3 regions of the Hydrogenophaga sp. H7 genome follow, and region 1 is predicted to be linked to each of the others. Evidence: predicted binding sites of a transcription regulator. Region 1 holds the regulator's gene; each other region holds the start of a gene.
What was found. The regulator FNR, encoded in region 1, switches genes on or off when oxygen is low (the NO sensors DNR and NnrR bind a similar motif). The targets are predictions, from matches to a motif close to TTGATNNNNATCAA.
Positions count from the first base shown of each region.

Region 2: BC358_RS03590 (fatty acid desaturase) is a predicted target of FNR. The motif match lies at 6,515-6,528, and genes of this name have one in related genera.
Region 3: BC358_RS00730 (TraR/DksA family transcriptional regulator) is a predicted target of FNR. The motif match lies at 2,345-2,358, and genes of this name have one in related genera.

Region 1 covers NZ_MCIC01000014.1:114,852-124,505, reverse strand. Annotated here, with positions in the region: gene thrS (threonine--tRNA ligase) at 1-1,075, opposite strand, end outside; gene BC358_RS09650 (DUF4189 domain-containing protein) at 1,282-1,677, opposite strand; gene aceA (isocitrate lyase) at 1,885-3,216, opposite strand; gene BC358_RS09640 (DMT family transporter) at 3,512-4,453, shown strand; gene BC358_RS09635 (sulfite exporter TauE/SafE family protein) at 4,459-5,133, opposite strand; gene hemN (oxygen-independent coproporphyrinogen III oxidase) at 5,184-6,563, opposite strand; gene fnr (fumarate/nitrate reduction transcriptional regulator Fnr) at 6,741-7,460, shown strand; gene BC358_RS09620 (hypothetical protein) at 7,539-7,832, opposite strand; gene BC358_RS09615 (FixH family protein) at 7,881-8,117, opposite strand; gene ccoG (cytochrome c oxidase accessory protein CcoG) at 8,211-9,654, opposite strand, start outside.
Region 2 covers NZ_MCIC01000001.1:733,646-743,299, forward strand. Annotated here, with positions in the region: gene BC358_RS03560 (aromatic ring-hydroxylating dioxygenase subunit alpha) at 1-735, shown strand, start outside; gene BC358_RS03565 (adenosine deaminase) at 750-1,757, shown strand; gene BC358_RS03570 (glycosyltransferase family 39 protein) at 1,829-3,373, shown strand; gene BC358_RS03575 (BMP family ABC transporter substrate-binding protein) at 3,447-4,520, shown strand; gene guaD (guanine deaminase) at 4,595-5,869, shown strand; gene dcd (dCTP deaminase) at 5,907-6,476, shown strand; gene BC358_RS03590 (fatty acid desaturase) at 6,647-7,750, shown strand; gene BC358_RS03595 (neutral zinc metallopeptidase) at 7,863-8,762, shown strand; gene BC358_RS03600 (DEAD/DEAH box helicase) at 8,831-9,654, shown strand, end outside.
Region 3 covers NZ_MCIC01000001.1:131,155-140,808, reverse strand. Annotated here, with positions in the region: gene BC358_RS00745 (FIST N-terminal domain-containing protein) at 1-295, opposite strand, end outside; gene BC358_RS00740 (PhaM family polyhydroxyalkanoate granule multifunctional regulatory protein) at 320-1,372, opposite strand; gene BC358_RS00735 (enoyl-CoA hydratase/isomerase family protein) at 1,396-2,235, opposite strand; gene BC358_RS00730 (TraR/DksA family transcriptional regulator) at 2,441-2,827, shown strand; gene BC358_RS00725 (hypothetical protein) at 2,867-3,244, shown strand; gene BC358_RS00720 (VOC family protein) at 3,257-3,691, shown strand; gene BC358_RS00715 (S-adenosylmethionine decarboxylase family protein) at 3,697-4,080, shown strand; gene BC358_RS00710 (FAD-dependent oxidoreductase) at 4,091-5,665, opposite strand; gene BC358_RS00705 (polyamine aminopropyltransferase) at 5,673-7,229, opposite strand; gene BC358_RS00700 (DUF350 domain-containing protein) at 7,339-7,560, opposite strand; gene BC358_RS00695 (DUF4178 domain-containing protein) at 7,601-9,094, opposite strand; gene BC358_RS00690 (fumarylacetoacetate hydrolase family protein) at 9,192-9,654, opposite strand, start outside.

The sequences.
Region 1 (9,654 bases):
GGCCAAATTCGCCGTAGCGCAGTGGCAGGTCCCGGTAGCTTTTGATTCCCTGCTTGAAGATGATGATGTGGCCCGGGCAGTTCATCGGCTTGAGCGCGTAGTCGCGCTTTTCCGACTCGGTCACGAACATGTTCTCTCGGTACTTGTCCCAGTGCCCGGTCTTCTCCCAAAGCGCCTTGTCCAGGATCTGAGGCCCCTTAACCTCCTGGTAGCCGTTGTCGCGGTAGACGGCCCGCATGTACTGCTCCACGGCCTGCCAAACGGTCCATCCTTTGGGATGCCAGAACACGGTGCCAGGCGAGTGCTCGTCCAGGTGGAACAGATCCAGCTCGCGACCGAGCTTGCGATGATCCCGCTTCTCAGCCTCTTCCAACATGATCAAGTACTGCTGAAGCTCATCCTTCGAGGCCCAGGCAGTGCCATAGATGCGCTGCAGCATTTCGTTGCGATGGTCACCTCGCCAATACGCCCCAGCGACTTTCATGAGCTTGAAGTGCTTGAGCTTGCCGGTGCTGGGCACATGCGGGCCACGGCAGAGGTCTTCGAAGGCGCCCTCGCGGTACAGCGACACATCCTCGCTGCTCGGAATGCTGGCGATGATCTCGGCCTTGTAGTGCTCACCCAATCCCTTGAAATACGCCACCGCCTCGTCGCGCGGGAGCACACGGCGCACCACTGTTTCGTCCTTGTTGGCCAGTTCGATCATCTTCTTTTCGATGGCCGCAAGGTCTTCGGGCGTGAAGGGCCTCTTGTAGGAAAAGTCGTAGTAGAAACCGTGCTCGATCACGGGACCGATGGTGACCTGTGCGTCGGGAAACAGTTCCTTGACAGCGTAGGCCAGCAGATGGGCGGTGGAGTGTCGGATCATCTCCAGGCCATCGGCGTCCTTGGCAGTCACAATGGCCAGCGAAGCGTCTTCTGCGATCAGGAAACTGGTGTCCACCAACCTGCCGTTGACCTTGCCACCCAGCGCCGCCTTGGCCAGACCGGCGCCGATGGAGGCGGCCACCTCGGCCACGGTCACTGGCCCAGGGAATTGTCGCGAGGAACCGTCAGGAAGTGTGATGTTGGGCATGGCGTGATCAGAGAAACAAAAAAAGCGCGGACTTGGCCGCGCTTGAAAAGAGAAGACTGCAAAAAACTGCAGGCGCGAACTGCTGGCCTCAACTGGCCTGAGCAAAGAGCTCCGGTTTAGTTCGCGGTGTCATAACCAAGCAGTACGAAGTCTAGAGAACAACGAGCTTCAATTTTCACACAGTTCTTCGCTGCACTCCTGGCAGATCAGTTGCACTGCGTCTCAAGCCACCCAGGGATCACACAGCTCGTCCCACCCTTGGCAACACAATCCGACATGGCCCGCGAGTCGGCAACCTCCTTGGATGAGCCACTGGCAACACCCCAGACGTTGTTGTTGCCTCTCGCGGCTGATCCACAGGTACCGTTACCGGAGAACTCAAGAATGACCTCGCATCCCATGCCGGTTCCAACCAGGCGTGCGCACTGAACCAACGCATCGCTGTTGGCTTCAGGCTGAGAAGCATAGTTGGTCACAATAGTGCCAACACCGTTGATGGTGTTCACCGCAATCGCACCACGTGCTGTGGCTTCGCCGCCCCCACCACATCCTGCCAAAGTCAAGGACATTGCCAGAACAGACACCCATTTCCATTTGCTCAACACTTGGACTCTCCTGTTTTGTAGTGGCCTGAGCGACCTGCTTTACCCGGCAAATTCTCCCACGGGTAGGGAGGAATATCCCCAAGCAACACACCAATGTAGGAATTTGACGACAGACCACGTACTGGAAATAAGAGAAAACCCCGGGATCGCGGTGCCGCGAGCCGGGGTTGACGTCTCGTACTTGCGAACTGGTCGTCAGAGCGATCAGTGGAACTGCTCTTCTTCAGTCGAGCCGGTCAGGGCCTTCACGGAAGAGGACCCACCCTGGATCACGGTGGTCACGTCGTCGAAATAGCCGGCGCCGACTTCCTGCTGGTGCGACACGAAGGTGTAGCCCTTCTCGCGCGCCTTGAATTCCGGCTCCTGCACCATCTCGGTGTAGTGCTTCATGCCTTCGCCGCGGGCATAGGCGTGGGCGAACTGGAAGGTATTGAACCAGTTGATGTGGATGCCGGCCAGCGTGATGAACTGGTACTTGTAGCCCAGAGCGGACAGGTCGTCCTGGAACTTGGCGATCTGCTTGTCGTCCAGGTTCTTCTTCCAGTTGAATGAGGGCGAGCAGTTGTAGGAAAGCAGTTTGCCGGGGCAGGCAGCGTGCACGGCCTGGGCGAACTCACGGGCGAAGCCGATGTCGGGCACGCCAGTTTCGCACCACACCAAGTCGGCGTAGGGTGCGTAGGCCACGCCACGGCTGATGGCTTGCTCCAGACCGTTCTTGACTCGGTAGAAACCCTCTTGAGTGCGCTCACCGGTCAGGAAAGGCTTGTCGTTGGCGTCGTGGTCGCTGGTGATCAGGTTGGCGGCTTCGGCATCAGTGCGGGCCAGCACGATGGTGGGCACGCCCATCACGTCGGCAGCAAAGCGGGCGGCGATCAGCTTTTCGATGGCTTCTTGCGTCGGCACCAGCACCTTGCCACCCATGTGGCCGCACTTCTTCACGGCGGCCAGCTGGTCCTCGAAGTGAACGCCAGCAGCACCGGCGGCGATCATGTTCTTCATCAGTTCGAAGGCGTTGAGCACGCCACCGAAACCGGCTTCCGCATCAGCGACGATGGGCAGGAAGTAGTCGATGAACTCCGGCGAACCCGGCTCGATGCCACGGCTCCACTGGATCTCGTCCGCACGCTTGAAGGTGTTGTTGATGCGGCGGACCATGGTGGGCACCGAGTCGTAGGCGTACAGCGACTGGTCGGGGTACATGGTTTCACTGGTGTTGCCGTCGGCAGCAACCTGCCAGCCCGACAGGTACACGGCTTCCAGACCAGCCTTGGCCTGCTGCATGGCCTGGCCGGCGGTGATGGCGCCGAAGGCGTTGACGTAGCCCTTCTTGGCGCCACCGTTGACCTTTTCCCACAGCTTCTCGGCGCCACGCTGGGCCAGCGTGTACTCGGGCTGCATTGATCCGCGCAGACGCACCACGTCAGCGGCGGAGTAACCGCGCTTGACCAGCTTCCAGCGGGGATTGGTTGCCCAGTCTTTTTCCAGGGCTTCGATCTGCTGTTGGCGGCTCAGTTGTTCTTTGAGGGACTGGGGCATTTTGGACTCTCCATGAGGTTGATGAACGGGACGGCTTGTCGCTGCTGCAGACCGGAGCCGATGGGAGAACTTTAAGTCTTATAGAAGACTTTTGGAAGCTCTTATGTCTTATATAAGACAAAAATAAAACCGTTTAAAATCAATAATCTCCAAAACACATTCCGCCATACAAAATCATTTCTCTTGTATTGAGAAATTATTTTGCAGCGCAGCAGGAGATTTTTCTCATTGCGAAATAACACAACTCCATCTGGAAGACACTGATCACTGTTGACTGGGGCATGATGCTCGCCCTATGTCATCACAGCCAAAGTTACCAACCACACCCGCAAAATTTGGTGCGTATGTCTGCCTCGCGGCCAGCATGGCGCTGGTGGGGAGCTATGTCGCACTCTCCAAACCATTGGTTACAGCCTTTCCGGTTTTCCTGCTTGCGTGGCTCCGCTTCGGTCTCGGGGGTGCGGCCATGTGGAGATGGCTGCGCAAGCCTGCCGAAGAGCCCCAGCTGTCCGCTCGCACACGAAAGCTGCTGTTTCTTGAGTCCTTTCTGGGTAACTTCCTGTTCTCAATCTGCATGCTGTTTGGCGTGTCGATGACCACGGCGGTGTCCGCTGGTGTGGTGATGTCATCCATTCCCGCGGTGGTAGCCGTCCTCAGCTGGGTGTTTCTCAAAGAGCGCATCGGCAAGCGCACCGCTCTTGGCATTGCGTGTGCTGCGGTCGGCATCGGGCTCTTTTCAATGCAGAAGGCCGGCGGGACCGCGCACGCACAAGCTGTCGGATGGTTCGGTCTCGGTCAGCAGTTCTGGGGCAACTTGCTGGTCTTCGCTGCGGTGCTTTGCGAAGCCTCCTATGTGGTCATTGGCAAGCGGCTCACGGAAGGCCTGGGGCCCAAGCGGATATCCGCCATCATCAACCTCTGGGGTTTTGTGCTGGTCACGCCCTTTGGGCTGTGGGCGGCCAGAGCCTTTGACTTCGCCTCCATCACAGCACCCATGTGGGGCCTGCTGGTCTTTTACGCACTCGCCGCCAGTGTCTGGACAGTCTGGCTCTGGATGACCGGCCTGAAGTCCGTTCCCGCCGCTCGCGCCGGGGTGTTCACAGTGATGCTCCCGATCAGCGCAGCCACCATCGGTGTGCTGTTCATGGGTGAAACCCTCAGCACCGTCCAGATGCTTGCTTTTGGTATCGCCTTGCTGGGCCTGGTTCTGGCAACCCTGCCAGGACGTTCAAGCTGAGAGGCTCACGCGCACCACAGACCGGTGGGATCGGTGATTCCCATCCAGAGCGCCCAACCGGAGGTGGCGGCCAGTGCAATACCTGCCAGCCGGATGCCCCAGCCACCCGAGCCGTCGCCTCGCAAACGCAGCAAAAGCCAGGGACCGATGGTCAATGACAGTGACGTCCCAGTAGAGAACAGCGCCATGATCATCGCGCCCTCCATCGCGTTGGCCGACAAAGACGCCACCATCAGCGCGGAATACAGCAGCCCGCATGGCATCAGGGCCCACGCGACGCCGAGCACCGCGGGAGCCTTGGCTCCCAGCCGCCCGAGCACAGGACGCGTCCTGCGCCAGACGCCTTGGGCCAACCCGTCGAGCCAGGCTGGCTGGCGAGCCTGCCAGATCAGCACCAACCCGAGCAGCATCGCCGCCACGTGAAACATGGTCCAGACCGGCCGGATCACCGAAGTGTTGGTTCCGAGCCATGCCAAACCCTGCACCGACCCTGCAGCAACAGCACCAAAGAGGGAATAACCGAGAAGTCGTCCGGCCTGGAAGGTCAGCAGAGCCGATGTGCTCTGGCGCCCAGTCCCGCCACGGCTGATGCCTGCACACGCGGCACCACACATGGCAACACAATGGGGACCTCCAGCGATCCCCATGAACAGTGCGGTGAGTGCCATGGATGTTTGCATGGCAGAACTCTAGCAGTCGCAGCCCTCGCGCCGGTTCGAAACCACGCGAGTCAGATGATCTTGGAGAAACGCGCCCGGTCCTGGTCGACCTGCAGGTTCTTGTCGAAAACCATGGCAATGGCGCGAACCAGATACCAGCCCGACGGCGTCACCTCCACACCTGAGTCGTCGATGCGAACCAGTCCGTGCTCGGCATAGCCAGCCAGTACCTCCAACTCGCGCGCAAAGTAGCTCTTGCAGTCGATCAGGTGCCCCAGGTTGATCGATTCGAACTGAAGCTGCCCCTGACACATCAGCGACATGATCACGGAGCGGCGCAGCAGGTCGTCCCTGGTCAGTGCCAGTCCACGCACGATCGGCAGCCGCCCCTGGTCCAGCGCGTCGTAGTACTCCTCGATCGTCTTGGCGTTTTGGCTGTAGGTCGCGCCGATGCGGCCGATGGCCGAGACACCCAAAGCGATCAGGTCGCAATCCGGCTGCGTGCTGTAGCCCTGGAAATTCCGGTGCAGGCGCCCTTGACGCTTGGCCACCGCCAGCGCATCCGTGGGCAGCGCAAAGTGATCCATGCCGACATAGACATACCCCGCATCACTCATGGCATCCAGCGAAGCCGACAGCATCGACAGCTTGTCTCCCGCGCTGGGCAGTTCGGCAGCGACGATTCGCCGTTGCGGCTTGAAACGCGCCGGAAGATGCGCGTAGGCATACAGCGCGATGCGGTCGGGGCGCAACTGGTTGACTTGGGCAAGCGTACGGGCAAACGACTCAGGGGTCTGCAGCGGCAGCCCATAAATGAGGTCCACGTTGACCGACTCAAACCCGATCTTGCGGGCTGTCTCGACCAGTGCGAACACCTGTTCGGCCGGCTGCACCCGGTGCACCGCTTTCTGAACAGCGGGATCGAAATCCTGGACACCGAAACTCAGGCGGTTGAACCCCAGCCTGGCCAGGGTCTGCAAACGCTGGTCCGTCACGGTGCGGGGGTCGACCTCAATGGAGTACTCGCCTCCGGGCACGAGCGTGAAGTTGCGCCGGATCATCGTCAGCAGATCTTCCAGCTCGGCGTCGGACAGGAAGGTCGGCGTCCCTCCTCCCAGATGCAGCTGGGACACGGCATGCCCTTTGCCGAAATGCTGTACCTGCAGCTCCACCTCACGCGACAGATACCGCAGGTATTCCGCAGCCCTTTCGTGGTGTTTGGTGATGACCTTGTTGCAGGCGCAGTAGTAGCAGACAGACTCGCAGAAAGGAATATGTACGTACAACGACAGCGGCAACGCGAGCGAGCCTGCCCGACGCTGTTCCAGCGCCTGGATGTAGTCGCTCTCCGTGAACGCTTCTACAAAGCGGTCCGCGGTGGGGTACGAGGTGTAGCGGGGCCCCGGGATGTCGAATCGCTTGAGCAATTCGTCTGAAATGGCGTGACTCACAAACAATTCTCCAGTTCTCAGCGCGAATGTGCACCAAGGCGGAAATCGCACCCTTGATCAAGATCAAGGGCCATCCAAGCCCCGGGTTTTCCCCCGTGCTCGCAACGAGGATGAGAGCGCCCGCCTTGCTGGCACTTGTGGCCATGCGTTAAGCTTCGGGCGAAATCTGGAAGATTTATGGACATTCACAGCATCAAAGTCGCCTGTTCCAGCTGCAACCTTCGGGAGTTGTGTTTGCCAATGGGCCTCAATCCCGAGGAAATGGGCAAGCTGGACACCGTGATCTCCACGCGCAGGAGGATCAAGCGGGGAACCGCGCTGTTCAACACCGGCGACAAGTTCACTTCGCTCTACGCAGTGCGCTCGGGCTTCTTCAAAACCTGCGTGACCACGGCCGATGGGCGAGACCAGGTCACCGGCTTCCAGATGACCGGAGAAATCATCGGCATGGACGGCATCGTCAGCGACCGCCATTCCTGCGACGCGATTGCGCTTGAGGACGCCGAGGTCTGTGTGATGCCGTTTGACCAGGTCGAGGAACTCTCGCGGGAATTCACCACGCTGCAACACCATGTCCACAAGATCATGAGCCGGGAAATCGTCCGCGATCACAGCGTGATGCTGCTGCTGGGCAGCATGCGTGCCGAGGAACGTCTCGCAGCGTTCCTTCTCAATCTCGTCCAGCGTCTGCATGCACGAGGTTTCTCGCAGTCAGAGCTCATCCTGCGGATGACCCGGGAGGAAATTGGAAGTTACCTGGGCATGAAGCTCGAGACCGTGAGCCGGACTTTCTCGAAGTTCGTTGAGGAAGGCACCATCGAAGTCAAACAACGGTACGTGCACATCAAGAACACCGATGCGCTCAAGCAGATCGTGAACCCTCAGAGCTGCCGCTGAGTCTGGGCGTTTGAACGAAAGAAACCCCGCTCGGGTCTGAGGCCTGAGCGGGGTTTCTCTTTGTGTGCAAGCCGAGGGTCAGCCGCACCCGCCGTTGCGGGCGCAGTCCCGGGGGCGCTCCGCTTCGGGAACCGGGCAGCGGTTGACTTCGAACGGAGACATGGACAGCAGGGTGGTCAGCGCGCTCGATGCCATGGTGACACCCCAGAACACAAAGAACGCCAGGGTGTAGATGGCTTGGCGAGACAACTCCAGGGGGCTGCCGAACCAATGGAGATCACCAGGGTCGACCATGGCGAAAACAACCATCTCAAGCACAGCAGCCACCAGAAAGGCAGGCCAGGCTATCCACATCCACCGCTGAGCATTCATGATGCGTCTCCTTCACTCCTGTGTTGTCACATCCGGCGGTGTGGCGTCCTACTTGGAGGGTGCCGCCGGGACGACGGGAGAGGCGGCGTGATTGCGGGCCTGATGGGCCGGCTGCAACTTGGCCATCGCATCGACCTTGGCCTGCCCTTCCAGCCGCTGAGCCGCCGCAAGATCCCTTTCGTAGTCGGACTTGTTGAGCACAGGGTCCGGATTCTTCACCGCGATGACCACGGTGACCAAGCCGGCAACGATCACCAGCAAAGGACCTCCCACCACCATCCACATGTGCGGGACTTTCCACCAGGGCGTGCTTGGCGCGCGGTCGACTGGACGAGGTATTGCTGACATGACTTGTTCCATAAGGCGTGTAATTTCAGTTTAGCGCGGAACGATGAAGACCGCCTTCTCCACCACCTCGGACGCATCAGCGGCGGTGGACCGGACGGTGAACCGTATCGGGTGCGACCCGGCGGGCGCGGCGTTGGGCGGGAGCTGCACCCGCACGGCGGCGGAACGCACTTCCGTGGAAAGCACTTCCACCTCGGTTTCCGACGCGATCATCACGCCCTCAAGACCGTCGACGCTGATCTGGTAGCGCTGCGGCGACTCGGTCGCATTCATGATCTGCAGGCGGAACACGTTTTCGATGCGCCCCTGCTCCACCATGCGCGCCAGCGCGCCACGGTCGCGAATCACATCAACTTTCAGCGGCGTGCGCAGGAAGAGGCTGACAAACACAGCCAGGGTGATGACCGCCAGAACGCTGGAGTAGACGAGCACCCTGGGACGGAAAGCGTGACGGACCATCTGCTCACGGGTCCAGCCCTTGGCCATGCCGTTCTGCGTCGAGTACTTGACCAGTCCCCGCGGATAGCCCACCTTGTCCATCACCTCATCACAGACATCAATGCAGGCACCACAGCCAATGCATTCGTACTGCAGTCCATTGCGGATATCGATGCCCGTTGGACAGACCTGCACGCAAAGCGTGCAGTCGACGCAAGCCCCAAGGCCCAGGGCCTTGGGGTCGGCTTTCTTCGAACGTGCTCCGCGCGGCTCCCCACGCGCCTTGTCGTAGGTCACGATCATCGTGTCCTTGTCGAACATGGCGCTCTGGAAGCGGGCGTAGGGACACATGTACTTGCAGACCTGCTCGCGCATGAAGCCCGCGTTGCCGTAGGTCGCGAAGCCGTAGAAGAAGATCCAGAAGGTCTGCCAGGGCCCCAGTGAAGCGGCCAGGCTCAGACTCGCCAGTTCCCGGATGGGTGTGAAGTAGCCAACGAACGTGAAGCCGGTCCAGAGGGCGAACAGGACCCACAGGGCGTGTTTGAGCGAACGCTTGCCGAACTTGCGGGCGTCCAGGCTCGATTCGTCCAGCCGGATCCGCGCCGACCGGTCCCCCTCCACCTTCTTCTCGATCCACAGAAAGATCTCGGTGTAGACGGTCTGGGGGCAGGCATAGCCGCACCAGAGGCGACCGGCGACCGCAGTGAACAGGAACAGCGCCAGCGCGGAGATGACCAGCAGTCCTGTCAGGTAGATGAAGTCCTGCGGGTAAAGGACCAGACCAAAAATATAGAAGCGGCGCGCTTCGAGATCGAAGAGCACCGCTTGGCGGGCGTTCCACTCCAGCCAGGGCAATCCGTAAAAGATGATCTGGGTGAACCAGACCAGCGCCCAGCGCCACTTTGAGAACAACCCTGACACCGAACGGGGATGGATCTTCTTTCGCGAGGCGTAGAGGGAAACCATCACCTCATCGTCCTCCAGGACACCTTTCGGCGTCTCGGGAACGATGGGAATCACGGGAGGCTTAACGGTA
Region 2 (9,654 bases), on a different contig from region 1:
GAGCCCCCCGCCGCGCACTGCGCCCAGGCGTTCGAGGCGCAGGAGCGCCATGGCCTGGTGTGGGTGCGGCTGGAGCGGCCCGACCTCTCGCAGCTGCCCGCCTCGCTGGCGCAGCCGCCCGCGTTCGAGCCCTGGGACGATCCCCTGTGGCGGCAGGTGGTCTGCGGACCCTACGCGGTGGAGACCAGCGCGCCGCGGCTGGTGGAGAACTTCCTGGACCTGAGCCACTTCGGCTTCGTGCACGAAGGCTGGCTGGGTGCGCGCAGCCACGCGCAGGTGGACACTGGCCGGGTGGACGAGGACGCCGACGGTGTGCATGCGCGCGAATGCAAGGCCTGGCAGCCCAGGGGCTACGCAGGCGCGGAAGAGGGCGGCTGGGTGGCCTACCGCTACGAGGTGCCACACCCCTTCGCGGCCATCCTGCGCAAGGACGCGGCCGAGGGCGACCCGGTCAGCAATGCCATCGCACTGTTCATCCGCCCCGACGGACCGGAAGCCTGCACCGCCTGGTTCGCCATGGCCACGCTGGGCGACCTGAGCGACGACGAAGAGCTGCGCGCCTTCCAGGACGCGGTGTTCGCGCAGGACAAGCCCATCGTCGAATCGCAGCAGCCCCGGCGCCTGCCCATCGGCAAGGACGGCGCCATCCCCGAAGTGCATGGCCCCGCCGACCGCATGTCCAGCGCCTACCGCCGTTACCTGGCCCGCACCGGCGTCTCGCTGGGTGTGTGCTGAACCGAAAGGACCCCATGAACGCCATCGAACTCGCCCGTGCCATCCCCAAGGCCGAACTGCACATCCACATCGAAGGTTCGCTCGAACCCGAACTGATCTTTGCCCTCGCGCAGCGCAACGGCGTGCCGCTGGCCTACCCCAGCGTGGAGGCGCTGCGCGCGGCCTACGCCTTCACCGACCTGCAGAGCTTCCTGGACATCTACTACGCGGGTGCCAGCGTGCTGCTGAAGCCGCAGGACTTCCACGACATGGCCTGGGCCTACTTCCTGCGCGCCAAGGCCGACAACGTCATCCATACCGAGCTGTTCTTCGACCCGCAGACCCACACCGCGCGCGGCGTGCCCATGGCGACGGTGATCGAGGGGCTGTCCGGCGCGTGCAAGCGGGCTGAGTTCGAGCTGGGCATCAGCTCGGCGCTGATCCTGTGCTTCCTGCGCCACCTCAGCGAGGAAGACGCGTTCGCCACGCTGGAGGCGGCGCTGCCGTACCGCGGGCACTTCATCGGCGTCGGGCTGGATTCGAGCGAAGTCGGGCACCCGCCCGAGAAATTCGAGCGAGTGTTCGCGCGCTGCCGCGAGCTGGGTCTGAAGCTCGTGGCCCACGCGGGCGAGGAGGGACCACCCGAGTACATGTGGCAGGCCATCGACCTGCTGAAAGTACAGCGCATCGACCACGGCGTGGCCGCGCTGCAGGACCCGCTGCTGATGGCCGAGCTGGCCCACACCCGGATGCCGCTGACCGTGTGCCCGCTCTCCAACCTCAAGCTCTGCGTGGTGGACGACCTGCGCGACCACCCGCTGAAGAAGATGCTGGACGCTGGCCTGTGCGCGACGGTCAATTCGGACGATCCAGCCTATTTCGGCGGCTACATGAACGCCAACTTCGAACAGACGGTGCAGGCCCTGGACCTCAGCCGCGAGGACGTGGTCCAGCTGGCGCGAAACAGCGTGGAGGCCAGCTTTGTCTCCGAGCAGCGCCGGCGCGAGATGTTCGACCGCATCGCCGCGTGCGCCGTGGGCTGAGGCCGCCTTAAGCGTTTCCAAAGTGTCGCAACCCACAATTTCGCCCATTCGTTTGGCGAAGGAGTGGGGCGGTGACGATGCGCAAGACGGGGCTGCCGTGGCAATGGTTGCCTGTGCTGGCCGTGCTGGCCTGGGCCCTGTTCCTCAGGCTGGACTACTTTGCGCCCGGGCGTTCCCTCTGGCTCGACGAGGCGATGCTGGGGGTGAACATCCAGCGCCAGAGCCTGTCCGGTCTGGTGCAGCCGCTGCTGTACGACCAGGCCGCACCACTGGGATTCCTCCTGCTCCAGTGGCTGATCCACCACCTGCTGGGTGGCTCCGACGACCTGTTGCGGGTGGTCCCTCTCCTGGCCGGTCTGGCCCTGCTGCCGATGGTGTTCCTGCTGGCGCGCCAGGACGGCAGCAGGCCCTTCGCCTGGTTGGCCCTGGCGCTGGTGGCGCTGGCGCCGGAGCATGTGCGCTACAGCAGCGAACTCAAGCAGTACTCGCTGGATGCGCTGGTGGCGGCCTATCTGATGTGGTGTTTCGGCGAGGCACTGAAGCAGCCAGCCGAGTCGCGGGCGCGCACACGACTGGCCTTGTCCGGTGCACTGTCGGTGTGGTTTTCCCATCCGTCGGTGTTCGTGCTGGCCGGGCTGGGCGGCGCGGTGGTGTTGCCGCACTGGCGCGAGCTGCGCGCCCCGTCGTTTCTCCGCTCCTGGGGCGGCGTGGCCGCCGCCTGGGCGATCAGCTTCGCGGTGCTGTACCTGCTGCACCTTCGCCATGTGGCGGCCAACCCGTCCCTCATCGACTTCTGGCGCCGCAGCTTCGCGCCGCTGCCGCCCTGGTCGCACTGGGGCTGGTACCGCGCGAGCCTGTCGGGCGTTCTGAACCATCTGTTCTCTTTTCACGCGGGCGCGGTGCCGTCGCTGTTGCTGCTGGTTGGGACCGCGTCGCTCTGGGTGCGCCGACGGCCCCTGGCCCTGGCCATGGTGCTCACGCTGGTGGCCACGCTGGTCGCCTCGGCGCTGTCGCGCTACCCGTTCCACGGGCGGTTCCTGCTGTTCATGATGCCCGCCGCTGCCCTGGCGCTGGCCGAAGGGGTGGAGCGCTGCCGTCAATGGCTGCGCGACCGGCACCCGGGGCTGTCAGGCAGCGTGTACCTCGGACTGGCCAGCCTGCTGCTGTTCCATGCCGTTGACCTTGACAGGCAGCATCTGCGGGACCACCCGGTGATGGAGGAGATCAAGCAGCTGATGAAGGAGGTGGCTGACCACCGGCGCGTTGGGGACCAGATCTATGTGTACTACGGCGCGGTGCCCGCGTTCTCCTTCTACGCAGCGCGGTACGGGTTCGAAACCGGCGAGTTTGTTGAAGGGACTTTTCACCGCTGGGAGCCGGCGCTCTACCTGAGCGAGATCGATCGTGTGCTGGGCGCGGGCCGGACCTGGTTCGTTTTCAGCCACAACTGCAACCACTGCCGGCCGCGCGTCAGGGTCAACGAGCAGCGTTTCATCCTCGACCACGCGGACCGCCGGGGAGCGCTGATCGAACAACTGGACGGCCCCGGCACCACGGCCTACCTGTACGACCTCGGACCGCCACGGTCCGACCCGGGGCTGGCAGCACACCGGTAAAATCACGTCCCAGCGAGCCGGTGCTTCCCCGGCTCGCTTTTTTTGTCTTCCGGAAGCCATGTAGAGGACCACCATGTACAAAAACCTCGCTGCCGCGCTCGCGGCCGCCTGTTTTTTCTCCCCCGCTTTTCCCCAATCCACGGCGCCGGTCAAGGCCGCGTTCGTCTACGTCGCGCCACTCACCGACGCCGGCTGGGTGCGCCAGCACGACCAGGGCCGCCTGGCCGTGGAGGCCGCGCTGCCTGGCCAGGTCAAGACCAGCTACGTCGAGAACGTGGCCGAGGGCCCGGACGCCGAGCGCGTGATCCGCGACCTGGCCATGCAGGGCCACCAGATCATCTTCACACCCAGCTTCGGCTACATGGAGCCCACGCTGAAGGTCGCGCGGGAGTTCCCGAACGTGAAGTTCGAATCGGTCACCGGCTACAAGACTGCGCCCAACGTGGCGGCGTCCAATGCGCGCTACTACGAAGGCCGCTACCTCGCCGGCATCGCCGCCGGCCGGATGGCCACGCAGGCCGGCTACGTGGCGGGTTTCCCGATTCCCGAGGTGCTGCAGGGCATCAACGCCTTCACCCTGGGCATGCGTTCGGTGAATCCCCAGGCCACCGTGCGCGTCGTGTTCCTCGGTGAGTGGTTCAACCCGCCGCGCGAGCGCGACGCGGCCATGAGCCTGATGAACCAGGGCACCGAGGTACTGGCCTTCCACACCGGCTCCAATGCGGTGATGGTGGCCGCGCAGGAGCGCGGCAAGCTGGCTGTGGCCTACCACTCCGACATGCGCAAGGTCGCGCCGGACGCGCAGGTCGCTGCCGTCACCCACCAGTGGGGCGACTACTACACCCGCCGCGTCAAGGCCGTGCTGGACGGCAGCTGGAAGAGCGCACAGGTCTGGGGCGGTGTGCGCGAGGGCATGATCCGCGTCGACAGCTTCGGCAGCAAGGTGCCGGCCGCCGTGCAGGCCGAGGTGCTGGCGCGTCAGAAAGACATGGCCAACGGCCGGCTGACGGTATTCGCTGGGGGCAAGACGGGTGTGAAGGACAACGAGGGCAAGACCATGATCGCCGCCGGCCAGTCGCTGGACGATGGCGCCATCCTGGGCATGAACTGGCTGGTCGAGGGTGTGGCCACGAAGCTGCCGCGATGACCCGCGCCGCCAAATGGTGACTATGTGGCAGGCGCTATGCTGCCGGTCCCTGGAGCCGCTAAGCTCCGGGGGCGATGAAAGCCTACCGTGCCGCCCTCCTGAGATTCGATGACCAAGGCCTGCCGCTCTACGACAGCGACGGCCTGCTGGTCGTCGGCCCCGATGCCACCGGTCGCAAGGTGGTGCGCGCCGCGGGCAGCCACGACGCACTCATCGACCGCTTGGCCGGTGTCGCAGTTGAAGACCTGCGCGGCCACCTGATCGCGCCCGGCTTCATCGACCTGCACGTGCACTACCCGCAGACCGACGTGATCGGTGCACCGGCCGCCGGCCTGTTGCCCTGGCTCGAAAACTACACCTTCCCGCACGAGAGCCGTTTTGCCGACAAGGCCTATGCCCGTGGCGTGGCGGAGTTTTTCTTCGACGAACTGGCGCGCCATGGTGTGACCACCGCGCTGACGTTTGCCACTTCGCACCCGGTCTCGGTGGACGCCGCCTTCGAAGCCGCCCAGGCGCGCGGTCTGCGCTTCATCACTGGCAAGGTGCTGCAAGACCGCCACAGCCCCGACGGTGTGCGCGACCAGACCGGGCAGAGCCTGGTCGACACCGAGGCACTGATCCGGCGCTGGCACGGTGTCGACCGCCTGGGCTACGCCATCACCCCGCGCTTCGCCCCCACCAGCAGCGACGCGCAGCTGCGCGGTGCCGGCGAGCTGGCGGCGACATACAGCGATGTGTGGATCCAGTCGCATGTGGCGGAGAACCGCGACGAAGTGAAATGGGTGGCCGAGCTGTATCCGCAGGCCCGCAGCTACCTGGGGGTGTACGGCGACTTCGGCCTGCTGCGCGATCGTGCGGTCTATGCCCACTGCATCCACCTGGACGCTCACGACCGCATCCTCATGCGCGAGACCGGTGCGGCGGCGGCCGTCAGCCCCACCAGCAACCTGTTCCTGGGCAGCGGCTTCTTCGACTACGCCGCCGCCGACGCGGCCGGCATGCGCTACGGCCTTGCCAGCGATGTCGGTGGTGGCACCAGCTTCTCGCCCTTCCACACCATGCTCGCCGCCTACTACATCGGGCGGGAGGGGCACACCAAGCCGGGCCTGAGCCTGACGCCCGGCCAGCTCTGGTGGCAGCACACGGCCGGCGCTGCGCGCGCACTGGGCCTGGAGGGGGTGGTGGGCAACCTCACCCCGGGTCATGAAGCCGATTTCGTGGTTCTGGATCCGAAGGCCACGCCGCTGCTGGAGCGCAAGACGGCACAGGCCGATTCACTGGATGAGCTGCTGTTTGCGCTGATCGTGCTGGGCGACGACCGCCTTGTCGCAAAGACCGTGACGGCGTGATCCTTACAATCTGCGGCTTACCTCCGGAGCACGCAGCATGAGCATCAAGAGCGACAAATGGATCCGCCGCATGGCCGAGCAGCACGGCATGATCGAGCCTTTCGAGCCGGGCCAGATCCGGCAGAACGCCGCGGGCCAGAAGATCGTCAGCTATGGCACCAGCAGCTACGGCTACGACATCCGCTGCGCACCCGAATTCAAGGTCTTCACCAACATCCACAGCACGGTGGTGGACCCGAAGAACTTCGACGAGAAGAGCTTCGTCGACATCAACTCCGATGTCTGCATCATCCCGCCCAACAGCTTCGCTCTGGCGCGCACCGTGGAGTACTTCCGCATTCCGCGCAGCGTGCTGACCATCTGTCTGGGCAAGAGCACCTATGCCCGGTGCGGGATCATCGTCAACGTCACGCCCTTCGAGCCCGAGTGGGAAGGCTATGTGACGCTGGAGTTCTCCAACACCACGCCCCTGCCCGCCAAGATCTACGCGGGTGAAGGCTGTGCCCAGGTGCTGTTCTTCGAGAGCGATGAGGTCTGCGAGACCAGCTACAAGGACCGGGGCGGCAAGTACCAGGGGCAGGTGGGCGTGACCTTGCCCAAAACCTGAGACGGCGTTCTCTAGACGGAAAAACCCATATTTTTGGCTTGACTTTTGTCAGGCAGGTTTCATCGCTGCCCGATAAAATCAAGAGGTTTGCCCGATTTCACCCCAATCCGGTGCGAAATTGCCCTTCCAAATGATGCCCGTCCGCCGGGCGCCCGCTTTTCTCGACCAGCATGTCCGAATCCACCTCCGCCGCTTCTTCGCCTGAACCGATTCCCCTCGGGCAGCCCCTGCCTCACCGCAAGGTGATCCGGGGCTGGCTGACGCCGATCGCCGAGCAGCGCACGGCCATGGGCATCGTTCTGCTGGCCGTCGACTGGGCGGTTTTCCTGGCGCTCATCGTCGGCACGGTGCTGCTGGACGCCTGGTGGGCCAAGCTGCTGTGCGGCCTGGCCGCGGGTTTCGTGATCGGTCGCCTGTTCATCATCGGCCACGACGCCTGTCACCAGAGCTACACGCCGCACCGGGGCCTGAACCGCATCCTGGGCCGCATTGCCATGGTGCCCTCGCTCACCCCCTACAGCCTGTGGGAAGTCGGCCACAACGTGGTGCACCACGGCTACACCAACCTCAAGGGCGTCGACTTTGTCTGGGCCCCGCTGACCAAGGAAGAGTTTGAAGGCCTGACGCCGGGCCGCCGCTTCATGGAGCGCATCTACCGCAGCGGCTGGGGTCCGGCGCTGTACTACCTGGTCGAGATGTGGTGGAACCGCATGTATTTCCCGCGCAAGACCTACATGGGCACCAGCCGCCCCGAATTCACGCGCGACGGCGTGTTCGTGACCGTCTACGCCGCGCTGTGGATCGCCGCACTGATCGGTGCCGCCTACGCCACCGAACAGTCCGCCTGGGCCCTGGTGGGCTACGGTTTTGTCATCCCGTTCCTGTTCTGGAACGCGATGATCGGCTTCGTGGTCTACGTGCACCACACCCACACGGCGGTGCAGTGGCACGACGACAAGCACGCCTGGGCCAAGGCCGCGCCCTTTGTGTCCACCACCGTGCATCTGACCTTCCCGATGAAGATCGGCGCGCTGATGCACCACATCATGGAACACACGGCGCACCATGTGGACATGAGCGTGCCGCTGTACAAGCTCAAGAACGCCCAGAAGCTGCTGGAGTACACGCTGCCCGGCCGCATCATCATCCAGCGCTTCTCCTGGCGCTGGTACTTCGAGACCGCGCGCAAGTGCAAGCTCTACGACTTCACGCGCCGCTGCTGGACCGATTTCCAGGGCCGCCCGACCAGCGATTTCAAGCCGGCTGTGGCCTGAAATCCTCAGCCCCGGTACTTTCTCAAGCGCTGCCTCGGCAGCGCTTTTTATTGCTGCTTTCGTTTGCATAATGTGGCGATGGCCCCGCCGCAGGCGGCCCGAGGAGCAGTGCATGAAATGGGAAAACAACCGCCAGTCGGACAACATCGAGGACCGCCGCAACCAGCCGGGAGGCGGCATGTTTGGCGGCGGTGCCCCGCGCCGTGTGGGCGGACGTGGCATCGGCTTCGGCACCATCGTGATCGCGCTGATCGCGGGCTGGATCTTCGGTATCAACCCGCTGACCATCCTGGGGGCGCTGGGCGACGGGGGTGAGCTGGTGTCCGGCCCTGCTCAGACGGTACCGGCGGGGAGCACCGACAGGCCGGACGATGAGATGGGGCGCTTCGTCTCCTCCGTGCTGGCTGGCACCGAGGATGTCTGGACCGCCATGTTCCAGCAGGGTGGTGCCCAGTACCAGCAGCCCCGGCTGGTGCTGTTCCGGGGCGCGACACCCACGGCCTGCGGGACGGGGCAGTCCGCCATGGGCCCGTTCTACTGCCCGGGCGACCAGAAGGTCTACATCGACCTGAGCTTCTACGACACTCTGCGACGCCAGCTCGGTGCGCCGGGCGACTTTGCCCAAGCCTATGTGATCGCGCACGAGGTGGGGCACCACGTGCAGAACCAGATGGGCCTGACGGAAAAGATGGAGCAGGCCCGGCGCCGTGTCAGCGAGCGCGAATACAACGCGCTGTCGGTGCGGCTGGAACTGCAGGCCGACTGTTTTGCCGGCATATGGGCGCATCACAACCACAAGAGCAAGGCGATCCTGGAACCCGGCGATGTCGAGGAAGCGCTGAATGCGGCGGCCGCCATCGGCGACGATGCCCTGCAGCGCAAGAGCCAGGGGCAGGTGGTCCCGGACAGCTTCACCCACGGCACCAGCGAACAGCGCCAGCGCTGGTTCCACAAGGGGCTGGAAACCGGCAGCGTGCAGGCCTGCGACACCTTCAACACGCGGGCCCTCTGAGTGCCGCTGCCCAACATTTGGGCAATCAAGGGTCAAAGTGAGACAATAGACGGCTAACCTGAAAGTCCATGACCCAATCCTTTTCCGAACTCCAGCTCTCGCCCAACCTCGCCCGTGCCATCGCGGAAATGGGCTACGAGAGCATGACACCCATCCAGGCGCAGGCCATTCCGGTCGTGCTGCAAGGGCGCGACGTGATGGGTGCCGCGCAGACCGGCACCGGCAAGACGGCGGCCTTCTCGCTGCCCCTGCTGCAGCGCATGCTCAAGCACGAGAACGCCTCCACCTCGCCCGCACGCCACCCGGTGCGCGCCCTGGTGCTGCTGCCGACGCGCGAACTGGCCGACCAGGTGGCCGACCAGATCAAGCAGTACGCGAAACACACCCAGCTGCGCAGCACGGTGGTGTTCGGCGGCATGGACATGAAGCCGCAGACGCTGGAGCTCAAGAAGGGTGTCGAGGTGCTGGTGGCCACGCCGGGCCGTCTGCTGGACCACATCGAGGCCAAGAACTGCGTGCTCAACCAAGTCGAGTACGTGGTGCTCGACGAAGCCGACCGCATGCTGGACATCGGCTTCCTGCCCGACCTGCAGCGCATCCTGAGCTACCTGCCCAAGACCCGCACCACGCTGCTGTTCTCGGCCACCTTCTCGCCCGAGATCAAGCGCCTGGCCAGCAGCTACCTGCAGGACCCGATCACCATCGAGGTGGCCCGCTCCAACGCCACGGCCTCCACGGTGGAGCAGCATTTCTACCGCGTGGACGACGACGACAAGCGCCAGACGCTCAAGCAGATCGTCAAGGAGCGCGGTGTGACGCAGGCCTTCGTCTTCGTCAACAGCAAGCTCGGCTGCGCGCGCCTGGCCCGTTCGCTGGAGCGTGAGGGTCTCAA
Region 3 (9,654 bases), on a different contig from region 1:
TGAGGTCGCACAGCATGACCGCCAGCGCAGGTTCGTCGAAGTACTCGACGTTGTTGGCCGCGATGCCAACCCCCACGGTGCCGGACCAGTCGGTGATCTCGGGCAGCTCGGCGCTCAGGTGGTCGAGGATGGCCTGCGCCTGGGTGGCGTAGTGGTCGGTGATGTAGAGCAGACCGAGCGACGGCGTGGCGGCGTAGGCCGGCAGGGCCATCTGCGCGCGCAGCTGGGCCAGCACCAGGGCCGCGGCCATGCGCCACTGCGGGTGGGTCGCGTGGGCGTAGGGAAACAGCTTCATGGCGGTGGCAGACCTTCCCGGAGTTCAGCGACGGCGCGGGGCCTTCTTGGCCGCGGTCTTGCGGACAGCGGTCTTCTTGGTCGCAGGGGCCTTGGCGGCGGGCGATTTTTTCGCGGCCGCACCGGACGCCGGCAGGAAGCCAGGGAAGAACGCGGTGGGCATGGGCCAGTCGCCCGCACCCAGGGGCTGTGTGGGCGCGGCAGGAGCAGCCTTCGTGGCTGGTTTCTTCGCGGCAACCTTCTTGGGTGCGGCGCGGCGGGCCTTCGGTGCGGGCTTTCTGGCGGCCGCCGGTTTGTCCGCCGCCGACGAGCCACCAGTGACAGCGCGCACCGCCGCCGAGCCCATGCCGGCCGCGCGGCCGACGGTGTCGCCCACCGAGCGGCCCGCCTTGGCGGCCATTCCCGTGGCGGTCTTGACCGCCTGCTCGGTCAACCCGCTGGCCACGTTGCGCGTGGCGTCCAGTGCGCCCTGCTTGGCCATGTCCTTCATCGCGGTGCTGGCGATCTGCTGGAACTGCTGCGACAGCGCGCCCCACCAGGCCATGGGATCGACCACGCCCGGCGCGGCATCGGCTGGCGGCGCAGCCTTGGCGGCGGGTTTGCGGGGTTTGGGCTGCGCGGCGGGCCCCGGAGCCGGTTCGGCCGCCTCGGACGGGGCGCCGGGGTTACCGTAGGTGCGCTCGGGAATCTCAAGCCCCGCGAACTGTGTCGGCACCTTGCCGGTAAGGCCCGACACCGTGTCGGCCGCCTTGAGCTTGAGCGCGTTGGCCACATCGCCGAGGTTGAAGTTCATCGCCTTGAGCGTGGCCAGCGACATCTTCTGCACCTCCAGCGCCTGGACGGTCGCGCCCAGGGCCTTGGCGTTCTGGTCCAGCCAGAACTGCACCGCCTTCAATTCCTCGATGCGCTTTTCCAGGTCCTCGACGTTGAAGGTCGGCGCCACCCAGTGGCCCAGATTGGGCATCTGCGGCAGGCTCTTGCCCAGGCCCTCCGCGACGCCGCCGGCGGCCTGCCCCGCGAGGTTCTGCAGGAACTCGAAACCGGGGACGAACTTGCCGAATCCGCTGGTGTCGCTCATGGCGGTCTCCTCGTGGAACATGGTCAGGTGTCGGCACCGTAACGCGGCGCACGGCGCTCGCGCAAGGATGCCACACCTTCGCGCACATCCGGTCCGGCAAAACCCATGAATTCGAGCGCCAGCGAGGTGTCGAAGGCCGGGCCGGCCTGGCGCAGCCAGTTGTTCAGCGAGTACTTGGTCCAGCGGATGGCGGTCTGGCTTCCCGAGGCGAGGCGATCCGCGACCTCCCAGGCCTTGTCCAGCAGCGCGTCGTCGTCGACGGCCAGCGACACCAGGCCGATGCGCTCGGCCTCCTCGCCGCTGATCGGGTCGCACAGCATCAGGTAGTACTTGGCCTTGGCCAGGCCACACAGCAGCGGCCAGACGATGGCCGCGTGATCGCCCGCCGCCACGCCCAGGCGCGTGTGGCCGTCGACGATCTTGGCGCTCTTCGCGGCAATCGAGATGTCCGCCAGCAGGCCCGCCACCAGGCCGGCCCCCACGGCCGGGCCGTGCATGGCGCTGACGATGGGCTTGTCGCAGTTGATGACGTTGTAGACCAGGTCGCGCGCCTCCTTCCAGACCCGCGTGCGGACCTCGAAGTCGGTCGCCATGTCCTGCACCAGCGCGAGGTCGCCACCGCCCGAGAAGCCCATGCCGCTGCCGCGCAGCACGGCGCAGCGCACGCTGTCGTCGCGGCCCACGTCGCGCCAGATCTCGCTCAGCTCCCAGTGGCCTTCGTGGCCGGCCGTGGGCAGCTTGCCGTTGCCGCCGGGGCCGTCGGCCTTCATGCGGATGTCCAGCACCGAGGGCACGCCGTCCACGGTCGGGCCGCGGCGCGTGATGTCGAGGGTCTGGTAGCGGCTGTAGTCGACAGCGGACATCGTTCTTTCTCCTGCAGATTCTTGAGAATGAAAGCGTCGATTCTGCGGGGGAACGCAGCGTTTTCCGCCGGGGATTTCCCCTTGGCAACCGGCCCGAACGGCGGCGGGCTTGACGTCGATCAAGGCAGTCACACACAGTCGGGCGCACCATGAAACCGTGGTCGCAAGACCCGCCCGACCCAGAACCCACACACGAGGAGAACCCATGAACACCCCCATTTCCGACACCTTCCGGCAGCAGCTGCAGGCCATGCGCGCCGACGTGCTAGCGCAGTTGCGGGCGCAGCGTGGCGGCAAGATCGGTCGCGCCGAGGCCGCGGCCAACGCGCGCGAGACCGAAAGCGACGACTGGGCGCAGGCCGATGCCGAACGCGACCTGGCGTTTGCCATGGAAGAGCGCGAGTCGGCCGAGCTGGTCGCCATCGACGAGGCGCTGCAGCGCGTGGCCGACGGCAGCTACGGCCTGTGCGTGGACTGCGGCGATGCGATCGCCACCGCCCGCCTGCACGCCAACCCTGTGGCCCTGCGCTGTGTGGCCTGCCAGGACAAGGCCGAACAGGCCAGCGGCGCCACCAAGCCGGCCGGCTACTGATCTTTTTTTCTTTCCTCACTTTTTTCAGGAGTACTTTGCATGACCACATTCCACGCCGTCGTCTGGATGGACCACAGCCAGGCCCACGTGCTGATGTTCGACAAGGAGCACATCGAGGCGCAGCGCGTCAAGGCGCGCCAGCAGCACACGCCCAAGCACGGGCACGTCGGCGCCGACAAGGACTTCTTCAAGGCCATCGCGGACTCGCTGGAGGGTGTGTCCGAGGTGCTGCTGACCGGTCCGGCCAGCGCCAAGATCGAGTTCCGCGACTGGTGCAAGCACAACGCGCACGCGACGGACAAGGCCGTGGTCGATGTGGTCAACAGCGACCACCCCAGCGATGCCCAGCTCGTCGCGATGGCGCGCCAGTATTTCCTGAAGTTCGACCAGAAGGCCGCCGACCCGACACAGCGCTGATATCCTGCGCGGATGACCTCCAGCACGCTGCCCGCCCGAAGCCTGTTCCACTTCGCCTTCCACGTCACCGACCTGGACGAGGCGCGGCGCTTCTACGGCGGCGTGCTCGGCTGCACCGAAGGGCGCAGCACCGACACCTGGGTCGACTTCGACTTCTTCAGCCACCAGATCTCGCTGCACCTGGGCGAGCCGTTCAAGACCACGCGCACCGGCCGCGTGGGTGAGCGCCTGGTGCCGATGCCACACTTCGGCCTGGTGCTGCTGCTGTCCGAGTGGCGCGCGCTGGCCGATCGCCTGACCGCTGCGGGCGTGGACTTCGTGCTGCCACCGCAGGTGCGCTTCGAGAGCCAGCCGGGCGAGCAGTGGACCATGTTCTTCTGCGACCCCTTCGGCAACCCGATCGAGGTCAAGGGCTTCGCCAGCACCGAGGCCATCTTCGCCGCCTGAGCGCCGTGAACGGCCTGCACCTGACCGCCGACCTGCGCGGCTGCCGCTGCGACCAGGCCTGGCTGACCGACGCCGAGCGGCTGCTGGCCGCCTCCGTGCAGCGGGTGCAGGCCAGCGGCCTGCAGGCCGTGGCGCAACTGGGGCATCGCTTCCCCGACACGCCGCAGGGCCCGGGCGGCGTCACCGCCACGGTGCTGCTGGCCGAGTCGCACCTGTGCGTGCACACCTGGCCGGAGTCGCGCAGCGTGAGCCTGGACGTGTACGTCTGCAACTTCGGCGCCGACCACTCGGCGCGCGCGCAACAGCTGATGGACGCGCTGCTGGTGTTGTTTGCGCCGGCCGAGGTCGTCCGGCGTTCGGTCGAGCGCGGCGCGGCGCCCGCCGCCTGATCCCTCTCGTTCAGCCGCGCAGCCGGCGCGCGATGTGCTGCCCGGCCAGGTGGCCGCGTGTGAAGGCCTCCTCAAACACCGAGTACCCGGCCCAGTCCGCGTGGGCAAACGCCAGCCGGTCGTCGTGCCACGGCCCCTCGTACAGCGATCCGGGCGCCGGGATGGCCATCGCATGGCCGTAGCGCGTCACCGCCACCTCGCGCACCCGCGCCGGCAGGTCCGGGTGCGGAAGCGACAGCTCGGCCAGCGCGCGGTCGCGCCAGTGGGTCCAGGGCCGATCCAGCAGCGCCTGGCGCGCGCCCGGCTCGTCGCCCAGCGGCAGGTACCAGGTCCACACGCGCGGCCCGGCCACCCGCTGCAGCGACTGGTGGCTGGCGTCCACATAGCCCAGGCCGGCGGTGCCATAGGTGACGTTGTCCCAGCCCGGGTGGGCGCCGCCGCGGTCCTTGGGAGCGTCGTCCAGCAGCAGGTTGACCACGGCCCAGGGCGCCATGCGCAGGCCGGCCGCCCGCGCCGACACCACCGGCGGCAGCGGATCGATCACCCGCCGGGCGATGAACACCGGCAGCGCCACCACCGCCGCTCGGGCCTGCCAGCGGGTGATCCGCCCGTCGTCCGGCGACACGCTGTCGACCGCCACACCCTGGCGCCCCGGGCGCACGCGCAGCACGCCCTGCCCCGTGTGCAGGCGGTCGCCCAGTCCCATGGCCAGCCGTTGCACCAGCCAGGCGTTGCCCTCGGGCCAGGTCAGCAGGGGCTCGGCCTCGCCCTCATCACCCGGTGAGGGAAAGCCGTGGCGGCTGGCGAAGTAGTGGATGCCGGCCCAGGCACTCACCGCGGAGGCACCGGCGCCGTAGTCGTCGCGGCAGGCGTAGTCGAGGTACCAGCGCAGCTGCGGGTCGTTCAGGCCATGGCCATCGAGCCACTGCGCAAAGCTCTGCGCCCAGAGCGCGCGCACGGTGTCGGTCACCGGCACGCGCACCGCCGGCATGGCGTAGCGCTGCGAGCGCCGGGCCTCGTCGATCAGGCGGCTCAGGCGCCGGTACTGCTCCAGCGTGGACGCCGCCACACCGTCCAGCGACAGCAGGCCGTCGTGCCAGGTGCCGTTCCAGTACAGACGCTCCTGCGGGCTGTGGCAGAGGTGGCGTTCGTCGTAGACCCAGCGGCCGGCCACGCGCTGGCGCAGGCCGATCTGCTCCAGCCAGCCCTGCAGCTCGGGCGCGTCGTCCGAGGGCACGGGCAGGTAGTGCGCGCCCAGTGGACAGGCCAGACCACCCAGCCGCCCGGCACGCGCATTGCCGCCGGCCTCGGGCTCCAGTTCCAGCAGCGCGACATCCTCGATGCCGGCCATCGTCAGCGCCCGCGCCGCCGCCAGCCCGGCCACGCCACCGCCGAGCACCAGCACGTCGGCGCGGCGCTGTTCGGCCGGCTGGGCCAGCGCCGCATCGCGCCAGCGGTGGCCGCGCGCCGGGTCGGGTCCGGTGAAGCCGCCCGTCACCTCGCTCGGCGCCGGCTGGCAGCCGAGCAGGCCCGCCCCCGCCGACGCGCCCAGCCAGCCCAGGCAGTCGCGCCGCGTCAGAGCCATGGGGCCTTCACTTCGAGACCTTTCCCCATTCCGTTTCGTAGGTGTGCACCAGCACCTGGTTCGACAGGCGGTTCACCTCGGTGGGCATCCGCGCCATGTCGGCCGGGAAGTCGAACAGCAGCGGCAGGGTCTGGGGCGTGAGGAAGCGCAGGCCCTCGGGCAGCGGCGTGACGGACGGCGAGAACGGCCGGTGGCTGGCGACGATGAAACCCCACTCACCGAAGCTGGGCACGTGCGCGTGGTACGGCGCGGTACGCAGGCCGGCGGCTTCGATGGTGGTCGCCACCGTCCAGTAGCTCTGGCGCGCCACCAGCGGCGAGGTGGTCTGCACGACCGCAAAACCGCTGGCCGACAGGCGCCGCGACAGCAGCGCGTAGAAGGACTCGGTGTAGAGCTTGCCGACCGAGAAATTGGTCGGGTCGGGAAAGTCCACCACGATGACGTCGAACATGTCGATGCCTTCCTCCAGCCAGCGGAAGGCGTCGGTGTTGACGATCTGCACGCGCGGCGAGCGCAGGGCGTCGGCGTTGAGGCGGCGCAGCGCGGCGTCGCTGGAGAACAGCCTCGTCATCGCCGGGTCCAGCTCGACCAGGGTCACCTGCTGCACGCCGGGGTAGCGCAGCACCTCGCGCACCGCCATGCCGTCGCCACCGCCCAGCACCGCCACGCGCCGCGGCGCACCGCCCCCGCGCGCGTAGGCCGACATCACCGGGTGCACCAGGGCCTCGTGGTAGCGGTACTCGTCGCTTTCGGCGAACTGCAGGTTGCCGTTGAGGAACAGCCGGTGGCCCTGGGGCCCGCGCGTGAGCACGATGCGCTGCCAGGGTGAGGTCTCGGCCAGCACCACCTTGTCGTCGAAGAAGCGGTCTTCGGCGGCGGTGGTGATGCGGTCGGCCAGCGCCCAGGCCACCAGCAGCGCCGCCAGCACCAGCACGGCCGACGCCGCGTGCGCCGCGCGTGCGCGGATCTCGTGCCGGAACAGCCACAGCGCCCAGAAGGCCACGGCCGCGTTCATCAGGCCGAACAGCAGACCGGTGCGCGCCAGGCCCAGCTGCGGCACCAGCCACAACGGGAAGGCGATCGACACCGCCAGCGCACCCAGGTAGTCGAAGGTCAGCACCTGCGACACCAGGTCCTTGAGCACCACGTGGCGGCGCAGGATGCGCATCACCAGCGGAATCTCCAGTCCCACCAGCGTGCCCACCAGCAGCACCAGGCCATACAGCAGACCGCGAAACGCGCCGGGCAGGTAGGCGTTGGCCAGGAACAGCAGCGCCGGCAGCAGCCCGCCGATCAGCGCGATCAGCAGCTCGATGCGCAGAAACTGGGCCGGCAGCTGGCGCTCGACGTGGCGCGAGAGCCAGCTGCCGATGCCCATGGCGAACAGGTAGGTGCCGATGACGGTGGAGAACTGCAGCACCGAGTCGCCCAGCACATAGGACGCCAGCGCCGCCGCCGCGAGCTCGTACACCAGGCCGCAAGCGGCCACGAGAAACACGCTGGCCAGCAGCGCGATCTCCACCGGGCCGGGGGCGTGGCTGGTTGGTTCGGTTTCAGTGGTCACGTTCGTTGGCAGTCGCGCAGGCACGAGCGGTCAAGGTCGTCGCGGAACCGGCTCCGCCGGGCCGCAGACGACGCCCCCTGGGGGGTGACGCCGCAGGCGGCGCGGGGGGTCACCCACTGATCGCCGCGGCGACGATGATCGAGATGCCCAGCGACATCGCCGCGACCACCAGGCCCAGCGCCATGTTGCGGTTCTCGACCAGTTCCTTCCAGAGGTCGTAGGGCGTGAGCTTGTCGATCACGATGAAGCTGATCCAGAACACCACCACGCCGATCAGCGCGAACAGGATCGAGCCCAGAAACGCCGCGGGCCTCAGCCATTCAATGTCCATCTGTTGCTCCTGTCGAAATGTGGAGAGGGGAAAAACCGGTTCACTTGTGCCAGCCGCCGCTGGAGCTGCCACCGTAGGACCCGCCGCCCCAGCGGCCGGAGGTCGAGCTGCAGTTCTCGACCTGGGGATCGCAGTCGTCGCAGCCCCGCTCGATCATCACCACGATCAGCACGGCCACCACGAACAGGACCACCTTGCCGACCGACCAGCCGTCGCTGCTCAGGGGCGTCGCGTCGCCGCGTTTGAACAGGTCCTTCTTCTGGTCCAGCTTGAACGCCTTGGCGACGAACGCGCTGTCCAGCCGCTCGCCGACGGACCAGGTCCATTCGTCCCGCGATTTTTCCAGCGACAGCAGGTTCCCGCCCTGCGCGTAGTCCGAGTTCTCGGTCACCTGGCCGCGCTCGACCTTCCAGTAGAACTCGCCGGCCACGTACTGCGTCTCGGCGCGGTAGCTGTACTGCAGCTGGTAGCGCTTGCCCAGGTAGGTGGCGGTCTTGCCGCCCGACGACACCTTGGGTGCACCGGTGGCGGGCTTGACCAGGCTCCAGCCGTCTTCGGCGTCCACCAGGAACTGGAAGCCTTCCTTGCGGCTGTAGAGCAGGTACTCCTGCCAGGCGAACACCTCGTCCTCGCCCGGCTCGGTGCCGCTGCGGTGCTGGTAGCCGACCACCTGCCAGGACGCACCGCGCAGCTGGCCGACGGTGCCCAGCGGGATCAGCGGGCGCACCGGCTCGTCCTGGATCGCATGCTTGAGCTCGCCGCCGATGCCGGCCGACAGGTCGATCAGCGCGTCGCACGAGGGGCAGCTCATGCTCTTGGTGGTTTCGAGCTTGACCTCCAGCCGCGCCGCGCAGTTCGGGCAGTTGAAGTGCCGCCCTTCGTCCTTGCGCACCGAATCGCCGGCCAGACCAGCGAGCTGGAGTTCGTCGAGCGGGACCTGCGCGCCCAGCCAGACCGCGGGTGGCTCGCTGGCGTAGTCGATGCTGCAGACCGACCCGGCGTCGTTGCGCAGCTCGACCACCCCGAACACTTTGCCGGGCTCCGGCAGGTGCGAGAGCTCACCCTGCGCCGCAAGGACCGAGGCCTCGGTGACCGCGCCGACGGCAAAGGTCTCGCCGCCCAGCACGTGGCTGCGGCCGACGCGCCAGTCCTTGAACGCGGGCAGGCTGCCCGAGACCTTGCGTGGCACGCTGAAGACAAAACTGCCGTTGTCCTCGCTCAGGCTGCCCAGGCTCTGGTCGTCGAACACCGCCTGCCACTCGGTCCAGCGCGCCGCGGCGTTGCCCAGCTGCAGGCGACCGACCAGGGTGAAGGCCTTGCCGCGCCACTGGCCGGTGGCGCCGATCTTCAGTGGGCTGTAGTCGGTGAACTCGTCGGCGATGCGGCCCAGGCGGGCCAGCGCATCGGCCTGGCGCACCACGCTGGAGTGGCAGTAGGCGCAGACGGCGTGGGTGGACTGGGCGCTCTGGAACGGCACCGGAGCGCCGCAACCCGGGCAAGGTGCCTCGTAGCGACGCTGGGTGCCCTCAGCCATGGCCACTGCCGACGGGTGCCGCCGTCTCGTACTGCACAACAGAAATCGGCCGCACCCTTCGCATGGTGCGGCCGATCATAAGGGCGGTGCGAGCGGCTCAGCTCCGGGCCAGGGGGGCGATCTTCTGGTCGATCGCGCCGAAGATGCTCTGGCCGTCCTTGCCCTTCATTTCGATGCGGATGGTGTCGCCGAACTTCATGAACTCGGTCGAGGGCTTGCCGTCCAGGATGGTCTCGATGGCGCGCTTCTCGGCGATGCAGGAATAGCCCTTGGGCCAGTCCTTCTTGCCGTCGACCTCGACGCCGCGGTTGCTCACCGTGCCCGAACCGACGATGGAGCCGGCGCGCACGTTGCGCGTCTTGCCGATGTGGGCGATCAGCTGGCCGAAGTGGAAGGTCATGTCGGGGCCGGCGTCGCACATGCCGACCTTGCGGCCGTTCCAGGTGCTCTGCAGGGTCAGGTGCACGCGGCCGCCCTGCCAGGCGTCGCCCAGCTCGTCGGGCGTCACGGCCACGGGGCTGAACGCGGTGGCCGGCTTGCTCTGGAAGAAACCAAAGCCC